Regions from separate parts of the Streptomyces cyclosori genome, predicted to be linked through region 2. Evidence: riboswitches for the same ligand, from Rfam matches in the RefSeq annotation. Region 2 holds a riboswitch; the other holds the start of a gene.
What was found. Region 2 has a riboswitch for cobalamin ahead of AB5J87_RS35120 (CoA-acylating methylmalonate-semialdehyde dehydrogenase). Riboswitches for the same ligand answer to the same signal wherever they lie in the genome.

Region 1 (8,305 bases), 2.5 Mb from region 2:
GCCGTCGGAAGCCCGCCGGAACGACACCGGAACGGCCGGAACCCTTGATCTGACGTGCCCATGTCGCCACGCTGTCATCCGGCGCCCACTCCCCGGAAACCTGGCGCCGCCACGATGACCGGGCCGCGCACCCTCGCGCCCGGCCAAGGTCCCCCCACACCAAGGGAGTTCGCATGTCAGGTGTCTACGCGCGTCAAACGGCCCGGATCTCCGCGCTCGCCGCCTCCGCCGCCCTCGTCGCCACCGTCGGCCTGTTCACCGCCCCGAGCGCCCAGGCGTCGCCCCCCGCCCCGGTCAGCGCGGCGACCGCGCGCGGCTATCTGGCCGCCATGCCCGCCACCCCGCAGGGCTCCTCCGACGGCTACAGCCGCGCCAAGTTCCCGCACTGGATCACCCAGTCCGGCACCTGCAACACCCGCGAGGTCGTCCTCAAGCGCGACGGTACGAACGTGGTCACCGACTCCAGCTGCGCCTCGGTCAGCGGCAGCTGGTACTCCGAGTACGACGGCGCCACCTGGACGGCCGCCTCGGACCTCGACATCGACCACGTGGTGCCGCTCGCCGAGGCGTGGCGCTCGGGCGCCAGCGCCTGGACCACCGCCCAGCGCCAGGCGTTCGCCAACGACCTGACGCACCCCCAGCTGATCGCCGTCACCGACAACGTCAACCAGGCCAAGGGCGACAAGGACCCGGCCCAGTGGCTGCCCCCGCGCACCGCGTACCGCTGCACGTACGCCCGGATGTGGGTCGACGTGAAGCACTACTACAACCTCACGGTGGACTCGGCCGAGAAGACGGCCCTGCAGAACATCCTCAACGGCTGCTGAGCAGAACCGTTCCACCGCCGACGGGGCGACCCTTCGGCTCAACCGAGGGCCACCCACGGCCACCCCGATACCCGCGTCCCTCCTGGGGCGCGGGTATCTGTGTATGTCCTCCGTAAAGATGAATTTCGGCCAGCCTCAACCGGAATCGAGTCACTTACTTAAACTTGAACTTGCAAGTACTAATCAGGTCTACCTAACGTGGAAGCTCCATCGGCCCCGTCCCCACCCCGAAGGAGCCCGTCCCCATGGCTACCCCCACGCTGCTCTCCGCCCAGCAGACCGAGCGCGCCAGGCCCTACGCCTTGGCCCTCTTCCGCATCGTCACCGGCTTCCTCTTCGCCTGCCACGGCGCCGCCTCCCTGTTCGGGTGGTTCGGCGGCGCGGCCGGGACCGGCGGCACCATCGAGACGGGCGCCTGGCCCAACTGGTACGCCGCCGCCATCCAGCTCGTCGGCGGCGTGCTGATCATGGCCGGGCTCTTCACCCGGTCCGCCGCGTTCCTCTCGTCCGGCTCCATGGCGTACGCCTACTTCGACGTGCACCAGTCCGGCGCGCTGCTCCCCCTCCAGAACGGCGGCGAGAACGCCGCGATGTTCAGCTGGGTGTTCCTGCTGCTCGTCTTCACCGGCCCCGGCGCGCTCGCCCTGGACCAGCTGTTCGCCAGGCGCGGCGCCGCCGAGGTGACCGGCACCGCCGCCGCACCGGCCCCGGCCGGCTCGGCGCGCTGACCCCGCCGCACCCCCTCACCGGCGCCCCGGTGGCACCACCCCCGAACGGAAACCCCTTGCGCCCCAGGCGTACGCTGTACGGCTGTACGGCGTCCCGGCCGCAGACCAGCGTCCACGGGGCGCATTCCGTTCGGGGGGCGAAGTGCTGGAGAGTGTGGGGTCGCTGACCGGCAGCCCATGGATTTACGCCGTGGTGACTGTCTCCGTTCTCCTGGACGTGTTCCTCCCCGTCCTGCCCAGCGGGGTGCTGGTGATCACCGCCGCGACCTCGGCGGCGGCCGGCTCGACCACCGCCGCGGGCGCCCCGCACGCCATACGTGACGTACCCGACCTGCTGCTCCTCGCGGGCTGCGCCGCCGCGGCCTCCGTCATCGGGGACCTCGTCGCCTACCGGCTCGCCTGGCGCGGCGGAGCCCGGCTCGACCGGGCCATCTCCCGCTCCCGCAGGCTGACGCGCGCGCAGGAACGACTCGGCGCCGCCCTCAGCCGGGGCGGTGGCGCGCTCGTCGTCATCGCCCGGTTCGCCCCGGCGGGCCGGTCCGTCGTCTCGCTCGGCGCGGGCGCCGCGCACCGCACCCCCCGCGAGTTCCTCCCGTGGTCCGCGCTGGCCGGGGTCGCCTGGGCCGGTTACAGCGTCGGCCTCGGCTACTTCGGCGGGCGCTGGCTCGGCGCGACGTGGCTCGGCACGGGCATCTCCGTCTTCGCCCTGTTCGCCGCCGGGTCACTGGCCGCGTATGTGATGCGCCGCCCGGCCGCCACCGCCGCCAGCCCGGCCGCCTGAAACGGCGCCCACGGGCCCGTACGCGCCCGGCCGGTCACGCGCACGCGCGCACGCCCGGCGCCGCCCCTCGCGGGCGCCGCACGGCCGCGGTCGCGCCGACGCCGTCACACCGTCGCGGTCAGGCCGTCGCGGTCAGGCCGACGTCCTGACCGGCACTCCCCGTATCTCCAGTCCTTCGAGCAGCTCGGCCGTGGCCCGCGCGATCTCGTCGACCGCCCGGTCGAAGACCTCGCGGTTGTGCGCGGCGGGCGCGCGGAAGCCGGAGACCTTGCGCACGTACTGCAGGGCCGCCGCGCGGATCTCCTCGTCGGTGGCCTCTTCGGGGAGGGCCGGGGGCCTGAGCGTCTTGATGCTTCTGCACATGCCCCCAGTGTGACGGGTGCCACTGACAACGGCGGGTCTAGAGTCGGGGGCATGGCAGCAGAGGGGATCTCCGAGGGGCCCGTACGGATCGACAGCTGGATCTGGTCGGTGCGGCTCACCAAGACGCGCTCCATGGCGGCGACGGCCTGCCGCGCCGGGCACGTGCAGCTCAACGGCGAGCGGGTCAAGCCCGCGCACACCGTGAAGGTGGGCGACGAGGTGCGGCTGCGCCTGGAGGGGCGCGAGCGGATCGTGGTGGTCTCGCGGGTCATCCGCAAGCGGGTGGGCGCGGCGATCGCGGCCGAGACCTACGTCGACAACAGCCCGCCGCCGCCCGCGCGCGCCGATGTGCTCGCCGCCGGGGTGCGCGACCGGGGCATGGGGCGCCCGACCAAGCGGGACCGCCGGGACATGGAGCGGCTGCGGGGGCTGTAGCCGGGTCGCGGCCGGGGCGGAACCGGGGCGCGCGGTTGGCCAGAACGTAACTCGGAGGCCAACTCCCGCCCTCGCGGAGTAAGTTGGAGGGCCCTGGGGGCGAGGGGAGCCCCCGATCCGTCCCTAGAGGAACACGCCATGATCCTGTGGATGCTCGTACTGGCGCTGGTCCTGTACGGCTTCGGCTTCAGTCTCGGCGGCATCGTGCTGTGCGTCGCCGTGGTGGCCGTACTCTTCAGCGTCCCACGCCGTGGCCGCTCCACGGCACCGACCGGCGGCTCGTCCGGAGGCGGTGGCTCCGGCCGCGGCCAGGACAACGACTACCGGTCGTACCGCGACCGCCGGGACCGTATGGACCGGTGGGAGCGGCGTTATCGCAGGGAGCGGCAGCTCCGGCTGTTCTCGCTGCGCCGCCCGGACTGAACCGGCGGCCGGACCCGGCACCGACGTACCCGACGTACGAGGACCGGACCGGCACCGACGCGCACGGCGTACGCGCGGAACGACGCCCAGGGTGACCGGAGCGAGGTCACCGCGACCGATCCAGCGCCACCGGCACCGAACCGGCCCGAACCGGCACCGATCCAGGACCGGTCCGGGCCCAACCGGCACCGATCCAGTGCCGAACCGGCGCCACCAGCACCCGCCCGGCGCCGCCGCGCACGCTTAGGCGCCGGGCACGGCCCACGCGCGCGAGGGCCCCGGACCGAGCGGTCCGGGGCCCTTGTGCGTGCGCCGCGCGCCCGGCGCGGGCTCAGTGGGCGGACGCCGCCGGGCTCTTGGCGGCCGTGCCCGTGGCGGACCCGGCCGCGGCGGGCGCCGGCACCAGCAGCCGCTCGGCGAGATGGCCGAAGAGCAGCCCGAAGCCGGCCCACAGGGTGAGCTGGATGGCGAGGGCCGCGAGCCGGAACTGCCACAGCAGCATCGCCGGGAAGTCCTTCGGCACCTCGTTGACGGCGGGCAGGAACGCGTAGGCGAGCCCGACCGCGACCAGGAAGGCGCCCGCCGCGGCGACGGTCGCGTTCCAGTTGCCCAGGCGGGGTGCCAGCCGCTTGCCGAGGATCACGGCGGCGACGGCCAGCAGCACGCTCAGCGCGATCATCAGGAAGTACAGGGCGGTGCGTTTGCCGATGGTGTCGGGGTCACCGACGGACGGCGGGTTCGCCGGGTACTTCAGGAACGGCACCAGATAGACGGTGAGGAACGCGCCGAGCGAGACGAACGCCGCCGTGGCGCGCGCCCCGAAACGGCCGATGCGGCCGAGCGCGACGCAGAACGCGAGGGCGGCGATGCCGCCCACCGCCACGCCGAAGACCAGCACGCCGGTGGCGAGGCCGCCGGTGGACTGGAGCGTGCGGCTGAACACTTCCTCGCCGTGTTCGTGCGCGTGCGCGTCCTCGAACGAGATGGCCGAGTCGACGCGGGGCTCACCGAGGAGGTAGGCGACGACGAGCGCCAGCACGCCGGCCGCGAGGCCGGCGAGCATGCCGCGGACCAGGAGGGCCCTGACGGACAGGGAGTTCACGAGTCGGTACCCCTGGTCTCAGTGGCAGGGGAAGCCGAGCAGATGGCGCCCGTCGTGGAGCCACTCGTGCACGTTCTCACCCGACACGAGGCTCGTGGCGCCCTGCTCGGCGCCGACGAAGTAGAGCAGGACGAGCATGAGGATGCCGAAGAAGAGCGCCCAGGGGGCGATCGCCTTCAGGGTTATCGGGGTGATGGCGGGCGTCGCCGGCGCATCGGGCGCAGGGGCGGCGGAGAGTGCCATGGCAGAACCTCCTGGGGAACACGCGTCCCGGTCATTGGTGCCTGTGATGACGGTGGTGGGTCTGACTCTCCCGCCCTCGCCCCTGGGGAGGGGCTCGACCGGGTTCACAGTGGCGCGACCGTGCCGGAATTGCACCGGGCTTCCTTCACACCGTCCTTATGTCGACGTGACCGTACCGTGCGACGCCCCCCAACGCCATGGCGCACGGATGCACAACCCCCGCGCCAAGTGCGTGAACGCCGGTGTTCCGCTCGGCCCGTGGCCGTACGCGTGATGTTGATCTCACCGTGGGACGGGCCCTCGGGCCCGCCCGGACGGCAGGAGGCCCCCTCCGGCGGGCGGGGGGCTGCGGGGGCAGCGGCCCTGTGCAACCGATCCGGCCCGGATTCGCAATCCGCCGCAATCCGCACCCGGACCCACGTCGTCCACCGCATCCTGGTCCTCCATGCCGCAGATGGAGGACCCCATGACGCTCCGGTTCATCGGCACCACCAGTGACGACGGCAACTGCCCGGCCCTGTACGAGATCCCTGGGACCGGCGAGATCCTGGTCCAGGGCAACCGCGAGACCGACCCGGAACATCTGGTTCAGCTGCGTGACGTGCAGGCCAACGAGACGTTCGTCCGCGTGCCGCGCGACCTCCTCTCCCAGTACGCGCCCCGTACGGCCGCGCCCGGGCTCCAGCCGTTCTCTGCCATTGCCGCCCTGTTCAGGGAGTTCCGGCACACGGCTTGGCGACTGGAGACCCGCCGCGGCTACGCCACCGACCGCGACAGCGCCAAGTGGGCCCGCTGGCAGGCGGGCGAGGACATCGCCGCAGAGCCCCCGAACGCGTGGCGGGAGAACGTCGCCGAGCAGACCGCCGCCGGGAAGCGGTTCGAGCGGGTGCGGCTCCTCGACGAACCGGCCACGGACGGGCAGCGCTTCCTCCTCGCGAGCGCGCCGGGCAACAGGGCCGCAGGAGAGGACATCCGCTACCTCACACGCACCCGGGCCCGGGAACTGCGCCTGCCGGAACACGACTTCTGGCTCTTCGACTCCCGCGTCCTGGCCCGTTTCGCGTTCGACGAGAACGACGCCACGCTCGGCGTGTACGTCACCGAGGACCCGCCCGAGGTCCTGTCCGCCTGCCAGTCACGCGACGCGGCCTGGCACCACGCGGCCCGCAACCCGGGCGGTACGTCGACGGGGCTCACATGAGAGGGGCGCTGCCCCATACCCTGTGAAGCGACTAGCTGCACAGAGATGAAGGGCAAGCCCGTGTCATCTGCCGCTACCCCGGACCCCTACATCGACCCGCTCAAGTTCGGCCAGAGGATGCAGATCCTCCGCGAGCGCCGAGGCATGACCCGCACAGTCATCGCTGGGCTGGTCGGCATGTCGCCGTCCTGGGTCAAGCGAATCGAGAACGGCCAGCTCCAGCCGCCCGGGGTGGAAATGGTCATGCTCGTCGCAGAGGCTCTGCGGGTCCGCGACCTGGCCGACCTGACCGGCCGCCCGGACATGCACGTCGATCTGTTCATCGGCCCCGGGCACCCGCGGCTCGCAGCCGTACGGGCCGCCGTCGACGCGTACCCGCTCACCACGACCAGGGAGGCCCCGCCCGCCGCACACCTTCGAGCCCGGCTCGAACGAGCATGGTCGCAGCGGCACTCGGCGCCCAACCATCGCGAAGTCATCGGCGAACTGCTGCCGAGCCTCATCGAGGACGCGCAGCTCGCCGTGCGCCAGGCACGGCAGCCCGCCGAATGGCGGGCGGCGCAGGCAGTGCTGGCCGAGGTCTACTCACTGTCGCAGTTCTTCGTGGCCTACCAGCCCGACAGCAGCCTGCTGTGGCGAGTTGCCGAGCGCGGCATGGTCGCAGCCCAGCAGAGCGACGATCCCCACTCCGTGGGTGTCGCCGCATGGTTGATGGCGCAGGCGCACCGCGACTCAGGACCGGGTCATTACGACGCTGCCGACGCGGTCACGGACGAGGCCCTCCGGTATCTGGCACCTCTTCTGCCCGACGCGTCCGCTCCCGTGTTGGCGATCGCTGGAGCCCTCACGTTCGAGGCCGGGTACACGGCAGCCCGCCGCGGGGACAAGGGTGTCGCCTGGGGGCACTGGGACAGAGCACGGGAAATGGCCGGGCGTCTGCCGGCCGACTACTTCCATCCAGTGACGTCGTTCTCCCGCGCCATCATGGGCGCGCACGCGGTGACCGTGGCGGTCGAGCTGCACGCTGGTCCGGAGTCGGTGAGGCAGGCCGGGCGGGCGGACAGCGCGACGATCCCGTCCCGGCCGCGCCGGGCCCGGCACCGGATCGAGGAGGCGCGCGGATTCCGGCTGGACGGGCAGCCGGAAGTGGCGATCGCGGCTCTCGGCAAGGCGTTCGCGGCGGCGCCGGAGACGGTCCGCTACAACGGCTACGCGAAGTCGATCATCCTCGAAGAGGTGGAGTCGAAGGTCGGTGACCGGCGGCGCCGTGCGGCCGAGCTCGCCACGAAGGTCGGCCTGCTCGCCGCGTGAAGAGGGGACACGGATCGTGTCCTCTCCTCTGGGAGCACCCCCCTACGGTCGATGAGGAGGATCACTTCACCGACGAGGGGCTCCCGTGTTCGCCATTCCGATCTGCACAGGCCACAGCACCGACGTGACGGCGGTGATCTCGTCATGACGGACCAGGCCACCAGGTCGGTCTCCGACTGGCTCGCCTCCGCGCACCCCACCCCCGCGACCGCCCGCCAGGAGTGGACGAGGCACGGCCTCGCGCTGCTGCCCACCGGCCGCGTCTTCGGCGCCGTCCGGATCGGCGCCGCGATCATCCATGCCGCCGCACAGAGCGGCGACCCCGGAACGGTCGGCGCCTATCTGGCCCGCACGCTGGGCGGGCCCGTCATCCACGACGCCTACGCCGCGAGCGTCTCGTACTACGTCCTCGTACCGCCCGGCACCTGCGCCCACCACAACACCCCGGACGCCCAGCTGCTCACCCCCGGGACGACCTGGCTCGGCGTCCCCGCACCGCACCGCACCGCCCGGCCGGGACCGTACTGGATCTGCCCGCCCCGCCACCGCGAGGACCACTGCCCGCCCACCGGCATCGACGCCGTCATCCGCCTCGGCCGCCGCCGGGCCGCCGGACCCGGCGTCCCCGACCCCGTCCGGCCCGACCTGGACGGCATCGCGCTGGAGTGCCGGAGCCTCCTCGACGGGGCACCCGCCCGTGCCCGCACCCTGTCGCTGGACGACGCCGTCGTGCGGACACTGCGCTGCCGCGGGCACCTGATGGTGCTGCTGCCCGCCCTCCAGGACGCCGAGGCCCGCCTGGAAGCGGACGATCCCGCACGCAGCCGCACCCTCCTCGGCGTCACCGAGGCACACCGCCAGCTCGGCCTCGACAGCGCGGCGGAAGACCTC
Region 2 (8,305 bases):
CGCCAACCTCGCCGTACTGAAGAACGGCCGCGCCAAAGCCGTACGCTTCGCGACGCTCGCCGCGCTCTGCGAGGTACTCGACTGCCAGCCGGGCGACCTCCTGCGCTGGGAAGGCGAGGACGCCGCAGACGCCTGACGCGCGGGACGGACCGGCAGCCGTACTCCTGCCGCGAGGCACAGAGGACTCGGCGGACAGCGCACACGTGCCAGGGCTCCCGGACCGTCAGGCGCGGGGCGGCTACTGCCGGCTGTCGTACTGCTCCTGGGCGGCGAGGAGTTCGTCTCCGTGGCGGCCGAACCAGTGGATGAGTTCGGTCAGCGGCCCGGCCAGGCTGACGCCGAGCTCCGTCAACGTGTAGGTGACCTGGGGCGGGTTGGTGGGTGCGACCTCGCGGTCGACGAGCCCGGCCCGGGCCAGCGCCTTGAGGTTCTGCGACAGCATCTTCTGGCTTATGCCACCCACTCGTTGGTGCAGCTGCGCGAAGCGGTGCGGGCCCGCGATGAGGGCCGAGATGATCAGCGTCGCCCAGCGGCTCGTCGTCTGATCCATGATCGGCCGGAGCACGCACTTGTTGTCGAAGGTGTCGTGGGCCAGGAGTCGGGCGGCCGTCGCGACCTGCTCAGTTTCCATCACGTCATCAGGTTACAAAAAAGTACGTACTTCCCCGCAGTAAGCACCTTTCCTACGGTGACTTTCACCAGCACCAACGTTCAAGGAGCCACTGTGAGCAGCAACAACACGCGTACGGCGATCGTCACCGGTGCGTCGAAGGGTCTCGGCGCGGGGATCGCCAAGGCGCTGGCGGGGAGCGGCGCGGCCGTCGTGGTCAACTACCGCGAGGACGCGGCGGGCGCCGAGCGGGTCGTCGCGGACATCGCCGCCAAGGGCGGCCGGGCCATCGCGGTCCGGGCGGACGTGACCCGCGGTGACGACGTGCGCGAACTGTTCGACCGTGCGCGCGAGGAGTACGGGCCGGTCGACGTGCTCGTGAACAACGCGGCGGTCGTCACGTTCGCACCGCTGTCGCACATCACCGAGGAAGAGTTCCAGCGTGAGATGAACACGAACCTGCTGGGCCCGATCCTCACCACCCAGGCCCTGGCCGCGCAGGACGACATCGACGCCGCGTCCATCATCAACGTCTCGACGGCGGGCACCCTCACCCACCCGTCGTACGCCTCGCTGTATGTCGCGTCCAAGAGCGCCGTCAACGCGTTCACCATCGTCGCGGCCAAGGAGCTGGGCCCGCGCGGCATCCGGGTCAACGCGATCATGCCCGGCCCCTCCGACACCGAGGGCAGCAGGGCGATGGGATTCCCGGGCTCGGCACAGGAAGCGCAGGCGATCGCCGACACTCCGCTGGGCCGCACGGGCACCCCGGAGGACTACGGCCCGCTGGTCGCCTTCCTGGCTTCCGACGACGCCCGCTGGATCACCGGAGACGTCATCCTCGCCTCCGGCGGCATGCGCTGACGCTTCGTCAGTCACGGGCCCGCCGGCGGCCCGGACCCCAAGGGGCGCGTCCGGCCAGGTCAGCGGCGCGCCCGGGGCCCGCAACGATGCCGGTGGCCGCCGGGAGGAGGGAGACGATGCGCGTGGTCCGGCTGTAGGCGCGTCAGGGAAGCTCTGGACTTACTAGGACGTCCAACTATATCTTCGGGGAAGTAGGTCCGCGGTGCAGGGAAGCCGGTGTGAATCCGGCACGGTCCCGCCACTGTGACCGGGGAGTGTGCTGCCATCCACACGCCACTGACGAGGTCTGTCGGGAAGGCGGGCGGCACATGGTGATCCGGGAGTCAGGATACCGGCCGCGGATGTTCCGTGTTGTCCACGAGGATGGAGCAGACACGCATGGCACCGGTTTGTACCCACGACCCTGGTGATCCGGCGGAGCGCGCACACACCACGTCCGCGCGCTCGTAGTTCTCACGGCCCGCCGCAGCGGCGCACCCCGATCCGGGTGCCGTCCGCCGGCCAGCCGTGCCATCCCCGGAGCCGACCTGACGAGAGCAGGCATCCATGGTCCGAGAACTCACCCACTTCATCGGCGGAAAGCACACCACCGGCACGTCCGGGCTCTTCTCCGACGTCCACGACCCGAACACCGGCGCCGTCCAGGCCCGCGTCCCGCTGGCCGGGCGCGCCGACACCGAGGCGGCGATCGCCAACGCCGAGTCAGCGCAGGCCGATTGGGGCCAGTGGAACCCCCAGCGGCGCGCCCGCGTCCTGCTGCGCTTCCTCCAGCTCGTCGAGGGCGAGCGCGACGCGCTGGCCCGCCTGCTGTCGGCCGAGCACGGCAAGACGATCGCCGACGCCCACGGCGACCTGCAACGCGGCCTGGAGGTGGTCGAGTTCGCCGCGGGGATCCCGCACCTGCTCAAGGGCGAGTTCACCGACAACGCCGGCACCGGCATCGACGTGCACTCGCTGCGCGGCCCGCTCGGCGTGGTCGCCGGCATCACCCCGTTCAACTTCCCGGCGATGATCCCGCTCTGGAAGGCCGCCCCCGCCCTGGCCTGCGGCAACGCCTTCATCCTCAAGCCGTCCGAGCGCGATCCGTCCGTACCGCTGCGCCTCGCGGAGCTGTTCTTGGAGGCGGGCCTGCCGCCGGGCGTGCTGAACGTCGTCAACGGCGGCAAGGAAGCCGTCGACACGCTCCTGGAGGACCCGCGCGTCCAGGCCGTCGGCTTCGTCGGCTCCACCCCGATCGCCGCGCACATCTACGCCACCGCCGCCGCGCACGGCAAGCGCGCCCAGTGCTTCGGCGGCGCCAAGAACCACATGGTCGTGATGCCCGACGCCGACCTCGACCAGGCCGTGGACGCACTGATCGGCGCCGGATACGGCTCGGCGGGCGAGCGCTGCATGGCCATCTCCGTGGCCGTACCCGTGGGCGAGGAGACGGCGGACCGCCTGGTCACCGCCCTCAAGGACCGGATCGCCACCCTCAAGATCGGCCGCTCCGACGACCCGGAGGCGGACTTCGGTCCCCTGGTCAGCCGCGACGCCCTGGACCGGGTGAACCGCTACGTCGACATCGGGGTGAACGAGGGCGCCGAACTCGTCGTGGACGGGCGCGGGTTCACCCTGCCCGGTCACGAGAACGGCTACTTCGCGGGCGCCACCCTCTTCGACCGCGTCTCCCCGCAGATGCGCGTCTACCGCGAGGAGATCTTCGGCCCCGTACTCACCGTCGTGCGGGCCGCCGACTTCGAGGAGGCGCTGCGCCTGCCCAGCGAGCACCCGTACGGCAACGGTGTGGCCGTCTTCACCCGCGACGGGGACACCGCCCGCGAGTTCACCCGCCGGGTCAACACCGGCATGGTCGGCGTCAACGTCCCCATCCCGGTGCCCGTCGCGTACCACACCTTCGGCGGCTGGAAGCGGTCCGGGTTCGGGGACCTCAACCAGCACGGACCGGACTCGATCCGCTTCTACACCCGCACCAAGACCGTCACCTCGCGCTGGCCCTCCGGGGTCAAGGAGGGCGCGAGCTTCACCATCCCGACGATGGGGTGAGCGCCATGACCTCCACCCTCACCAAGGACCAGCTCGCCCTGGCCGAGGTCACCCTCGACTTCGCCCAGGAGCAGCTGGCCCCCCATGCCGTCGCCTGGGACCAGGACAAGCACTTCCCCATCGACGTCATCCAGCGGGCCGCCGCACTCGGGCTCGCCGGTGTGTACGTCCGCGAGGAGCACGGCGGTTCGGCCCTGTCCCGCAGCGACGGCGTCCTCGTCTTCGAGACGCTCGCGACGGGCTGCCCGTCCATCGCCGGGTACCTCTCCATCCACAACATGGTCGCCTGGATGATCGACCGCTACGGCGACGGCGCCCAGCGCGCCCGCTGGCTGCCCCACCTGTGCTCCGCGGCCACCCTGGGCAGCTACTGCCTGACCGAACCGGGCGCGGGTTCGGACGCCGCCGCGCTGTCCACCCGCGCCGAGCGGCAGGGCGACCACTACGTGCTGAGCGGCGTCAAGCAGTTCATCTCGGGGGCCGGGTCCGCCGGCCTCTATGTGGTCATGGCCCGCACCGGTGCACCGGGTCCGGGCGGCATCTCCGCGTTCGTCGTCGCACGCGAGGACCCGGGCGTCTCCTTCGGGCCCAACGAACGCAAGATGGGCTGGAACGCCCAGCCGACGCGCCAGGTGGTCCTCGACGGCGTCCGCGTCCCCGCCGACCGGCGGCTCGGCGCGGAGGGCGACGGGTTCCGCATCGCCATGAACGGCCTCAACGGCGGCCGGCTCGGCATCGCCGCCTGCTCGCTCGGCGGCGCCCAGAGCGCCCTCGACCGCTCGCTGACCCATCTGGCGGACCGCGAGGCGTTCGGCAGCCGACTGCTGGAGCGCCAGGCGCTCCAGTTCCGCCTGGCCGACATGGCCACCGAGCTGGCCGCCGCCCGGGCGCTGGTCCGCCAAGCCGCCGAAGCCCTGGACACGGGTGATCCGCTGGCTCCCCGCCTGTGCGCGATGGCCAAGCGGTTCGCCACCGACACCGGCTACGCGGTGGCCGACGCCGCGCTCCAACTGCACGGCGGTTACGGCTATTTGAGCGAGTACGGCATCGAGAAGATCGTCCGCGACCTGCGCGTCCACCAGATCCTCGAAGGCACCAACGAGGTCATGCGCGTGATCGTCGCGCGCGGACTGACGGAGACCCTGCGATGAACCACACCCCCCATCCCGCACACGACCACGTCCTGCTGCGGACCGAGGGCCACGCCGCCCACATCACCCTCAACCGCCCCAAGGCCCTCAACGCCCTGACCCATCCCATGGTGCTCCGGATCGATGAGGCGCTCTCGGCCTGGGCCGACGATCCCCGCGTCGCACAGGTCGTCATCGACGGCGCCGGCGAGCGGGGCCTGTGCGCGGGCGGCGACATCCGCGCGATCCACGAGGACGCCCGCACGGGCGGTACCGCCTCGGCGGACTTCTGGCGGGACGAGTACCGGCTCAACGCGCTCATCGCCCGCTACCCCAAACCGTACGTCGCCCTCATGGACGGCATCGTGATGGGCGGCGGAGTCGGCGTCTCGGCCCACGGCAGCGTCCGCATCGTCACCGAGCGGTCCAAGGTCGCGATGCCCGAGACCGGGATCGGCTTCGTCCCCGACGTCGGCGGTACGTATCTCCTCGCCCTGGCCCCCGGAGAACTCGGCACCCACCTCGCGTTGACCGGGGCTCCCGTGGGCGCCGCCGACGCGCTGCTGTGCGGGCTCGCCGACCATTTCGTACCGTCCTCGCAACTGCCGCCTCTCGTAAAGGATTTGAGCACCTCACCGGTGCACGACGTCCTGGAGCGGTACGTGACGCAGCCACCGCCCGGCACGCTCGACGCCGCCCGCGACTGGATCGACCACTGCTACGCCGCCGACACCGCCGAGGAGATCATCGAACGGCTGCGGGCCTCGGGCGTGCCCGCCGCCAAGGAGGCCGCCGACACCCTGCTGTCCAAGTCCCCCACGGCCGTCAAGGTCACCCTGGCCGCGCTCCGCCGGGCCCGCCACCTGGGACCGCTGGAGCGGGTGCTGGAGCAGGAGTACCGCGTCTCCTGCGCGGCGCTCGCCTCCGCCGACCTGGTGGAGGGCATCCGCGCCCAGGTCATCGACAAGGACCGCGACCCGCACTGGTCACCAGCCACGCTGGCGCACGTCACCCCCGCACACGTGGACCGCTACTTCGCCCCGCCCGGCACGCGCGAGCTCCGCCTCGACGCGATCGCCCCGTCCCAGGAGGTCGTCTGGTGAGCACCACCGTCGCGTTCATCGGCCTCGGCCACATGGGCGGCCCGATGGCCGCCCGCCTCGTCGAGGCCGGACACCGCGTCCTCGGCTTCGACCTCGTCCCCGCCCTGCTGGCCTCCGCCGCCGCGACCGGGGTCGAACCCGCGGCCTCTGCGGCGGAGGCCGCGGCCCGCGCCGACGTGGTGATCACCATGCTCCCCGCGGGCCACCACGTCCTCTCCCTCTACCGCGACCAGGGCCTGCTGGCCGCCGCCCGGCCGGGCACGCTGTTCGTGGACTGCTCCACCATCGACGTCGCCGACGCCCGGGCCGCGCACGAGGCCGTCGTCGCGGCCGGTCACCGGGGGCTGGACGCCCCCGTGTCCGGCGGGGTGGTGGGCGCGGAGGCGGGCACGCTCACCTTCATGGCGGGCGGCGACGACGCCGAGTTCGCCGCCGCCGAGCCGCTGCTCGCCGCCATGGGCAAGAAGGCCGTGCACTGCGGCGCGGCCGGTGCCGGACAGGCCGCGAAGATCTGCAACAACATGATCCTGGCCGTCTCGATGATCGGCGTCAGCGAAGCCTTCGTCCTCGCCGAGAGCCTGGGCCTCGACCACCAGGCCCTCTATGACGTCGCCTCCACCGCCTCCGGGCAGTGCTGGGCCCTCACCGTCAACTGCCCCGTGCCCGGCCCGGTCCCGGCCAGCCCCGCCAACCGCGACTACCGCCCCGGCTTCGCCGCCCCCTTGATGGCCAAGGACCTCGGCCTCGCCGCCAACGCCCTGCGGGCGGGCGACCTCCAGGCGCCCCTGGGCCTCAAGGCCGCCGAAATGTACGCGGCGTTCGCCGCGGCCGAGGGCGCCGACCTCGACTTCTCGGCCATCGTCCGCACCCTGCGACCTGAGAACGGAACCACCGCATGACCACCTACGAAACCGTCCTGCTGGAGCGCAAGGGGCGGGTGGCCCTCCTCACCCTCGACCGTCCCGAGGCCCTCAACGCCCTGAACCTGAAGGTCATGACCGAGGTCGTAGCCCTCACCGAGGAGCTCGACCGGGACCCGGACGTGGGCTGCATCGTCCTCACCGGCTCCGCGAAAGCCTTCGCGGCCGGCGCGGACATCAAGGAGATGCGCCCGCAGAGCTACATGGACATGTACCTCTCCGACTGGTTCACCGCCTGGGACCGCCTCGGCCAGCTCCGCACCCCCACCCTGGCCGCCGTCGCCGGATACGCCCTCGGCGGGGGCTGTGAACTCGCCATGCTCTGCGACATCCTCCTGGCCGCCGACACCGCCAAGTTCGGCCAGCCCGAGATCAAACTGGGTGTCATCCCCGGCATCGGCGGCTCCCAGCGCCTGACCCGTGCCGTCGGCAAGGCCAAGGCCATGGAGCTGTGTCTCACCGGCCGCACCATGGACGCCGCCGAGGCCGAACGCGCAGGGCTGGTCTCGCGGATCGTCCCCGCCGACGAGCTGCTCGCCGAGGCCCTCGCCGTCGCGACGACCGTCGCGGAGATGTCCAAGCCGGTCGCGATGATGGCCAAGGAGGCCGTCAACCGCGCCTTCGAAACCACCCTCACCGAGGGCGTCCGCTTCGAACGCCGCCTGTTCCACGCGGTGTTCGCCACCGCCGACCAGAAAGAGGGCATGTCCGCCTTCGTCGACAAACGCCCGCCGCACTTCACGCACGGCTGACCTGACCGTCGGCGTGCATGGCGGCGGGCCCGCCGGGCCTACGAAGCACGAGAGCCCCGCCCCCGGAAACAGGGACGGGGCTGTTCGTGTACCCACGGAGCCGACCGCAGGTACCGTTCTGGTGTCGAGTCAGAACGGAGCCAGTATGCACGCTCTACCCCATGACCACACCGGCGCGCGAATCAAACGTCTACGCCAGGAGCGCCACCTCACCCAGAGGGCCCTGGCGGACCTCTCCCTCATCCCGTACAGCACCCTGACCAAGACGGAACAGGGTGTCATCCCGGCTTCGCCGTACGTTGCCGGGGCCGTCGCCCGCGCCCTCGGCGTCGAGGTCGCCACCGTAACCGGCCAGCCGTACATGACCGAGCTTCGCGCCGACGAACTGGACGTGCTGATAAGGCCGATCCGCGAGGCCCTCGACGTCTACGACCTCGGAGTCGATCCGGACATCAGGCCCCGCGCACACCGGCTCCTGGCTGACGATGCCGAGGCACTCCTTGTTGCGGTGCGAGCGGGCGAGATCAAGCAGGTCGCAAGCCAGGTTCCCGGACTTATCCAGGAGGCAACGACGGCCGCACACACCGCACCGAGCCGGAACTCCTGGTTGCTCCTCGCCAACACGTACCGCACCGCGTACGACGTGGCCTCGAAGCTCGGTTTCCATGACCTGGCGACGATCGCGCTCGCGCGCATGGACTGGGCAGCCGAACGCGGATCAGACGCGGTCGTTGGCGGCATGTACCGCTACATGCGCGCGCTCACCTACCTGCGCGCCGGTCAGTACCGCACCGGGGCACGGCTCGTCGACCTCGGCTTGCGCACGCTGGAACAGGCCGACGCCGGCCGGGAACGCGATGTGTTGACAGGCCAGTTGCAT

Region 1: linked by a shared signal. The riboswitch ahead of AB5J87_RS24360 (CbtB domain-containing protein) and the one ahead of AB5J87_RS35120 (CoA-acylating methylmalonate-semialdehyde dehydrogenase) in region 2 are both predicted to bind cobalamin.

What each region holds. Positions count from the first base shown of each region.
Region 1 is NZ_CP163520.1:5,509,353-5,517,657, reverse strand. Features, by position in the region: gene AB5J87_RS24395 (HNH endonuclease family protein) at 174-827, shown strand; gene AB5J87_RS24390 (DoxX family protein) at 1,073-1,555, shown strand; gene AB5J87_RS24385 (DedA family protein) at 1,698-2,336, shown strand; gene AB5J87_RS24380 (DUF2277 domain-containing protein) at 2,469-2,699, opposite strand; partial or broken gene AB5J87_RS24375 (RNA-binding S4 domain-containing protein) at 2,781-3,134, shown strand; gene AB5J87_RS24370 (hypothetical protein) at 3,273-3,557, shown strand; gene AB5J87_RS24365 (CbtA family protein) at 3,889-4,659, opposite strand; gene AB5J87_RS24360 (CbtB domain-containing protein) at 4,678-4,902, opposite strand; cobalamin riboswitch at 4,936-5,072, opposite strand; gene AB5J87_RS24355 (DUF6879 family protein) at 5,369-6,103, shown strand; gene AB5J87_RS24350 (helix-turn-helix domain-containing protein) at 6,164-7,414, shown strand; gene AB5J87_RS24345 (DUF6415 family natural product biosynthesis protein) at 7,559-8,305, shown strand, end outside.
Region 2 is NZ_CP163520.1:7,966,784-7,975,088, reverse strand. Features, by position in the region: gene AB5J87_RS35135 (helix-turn-helix domain-containing protein) at 1-136, shown strand, start outside; gene AB5J87_RS35130 (winged helix-turn-helix transcriptional regulator) at 239-631, opposite strand; gene AB5J87_RS35125 (SDR family NAD(P)-dependent oxidoreductase) at 725-1,474, shown strand; cobalamin riboswitch at 1,658-1,829, shown strand; gene AB5J87_RS35120 (CoA-acylating methylmalonate-semialdehyde dehydrogenase) at 2,021-3,520, shown strand; gene AB5J87_RS35115 (acyl-CoA dehydrogenase family protein) at 3,526-4,671, shown strand; gene AB5J87_RS35110 (enoyl-CoA hydratase/isomerase family protein) at 4,668-5,753, shown strand; gene mmsB (3-hydroxyisobutyrate dehydrogenase) at 5,750-6,652, shown strand; gene AB5J87_RS35100 (enoyl-CoA hydratase) at 6,649-7,425, shown strand; gene AB5J87_RS35095 (helix-turn-helix domain-containing protein) at 7,571-8,305, shown strand, end outside.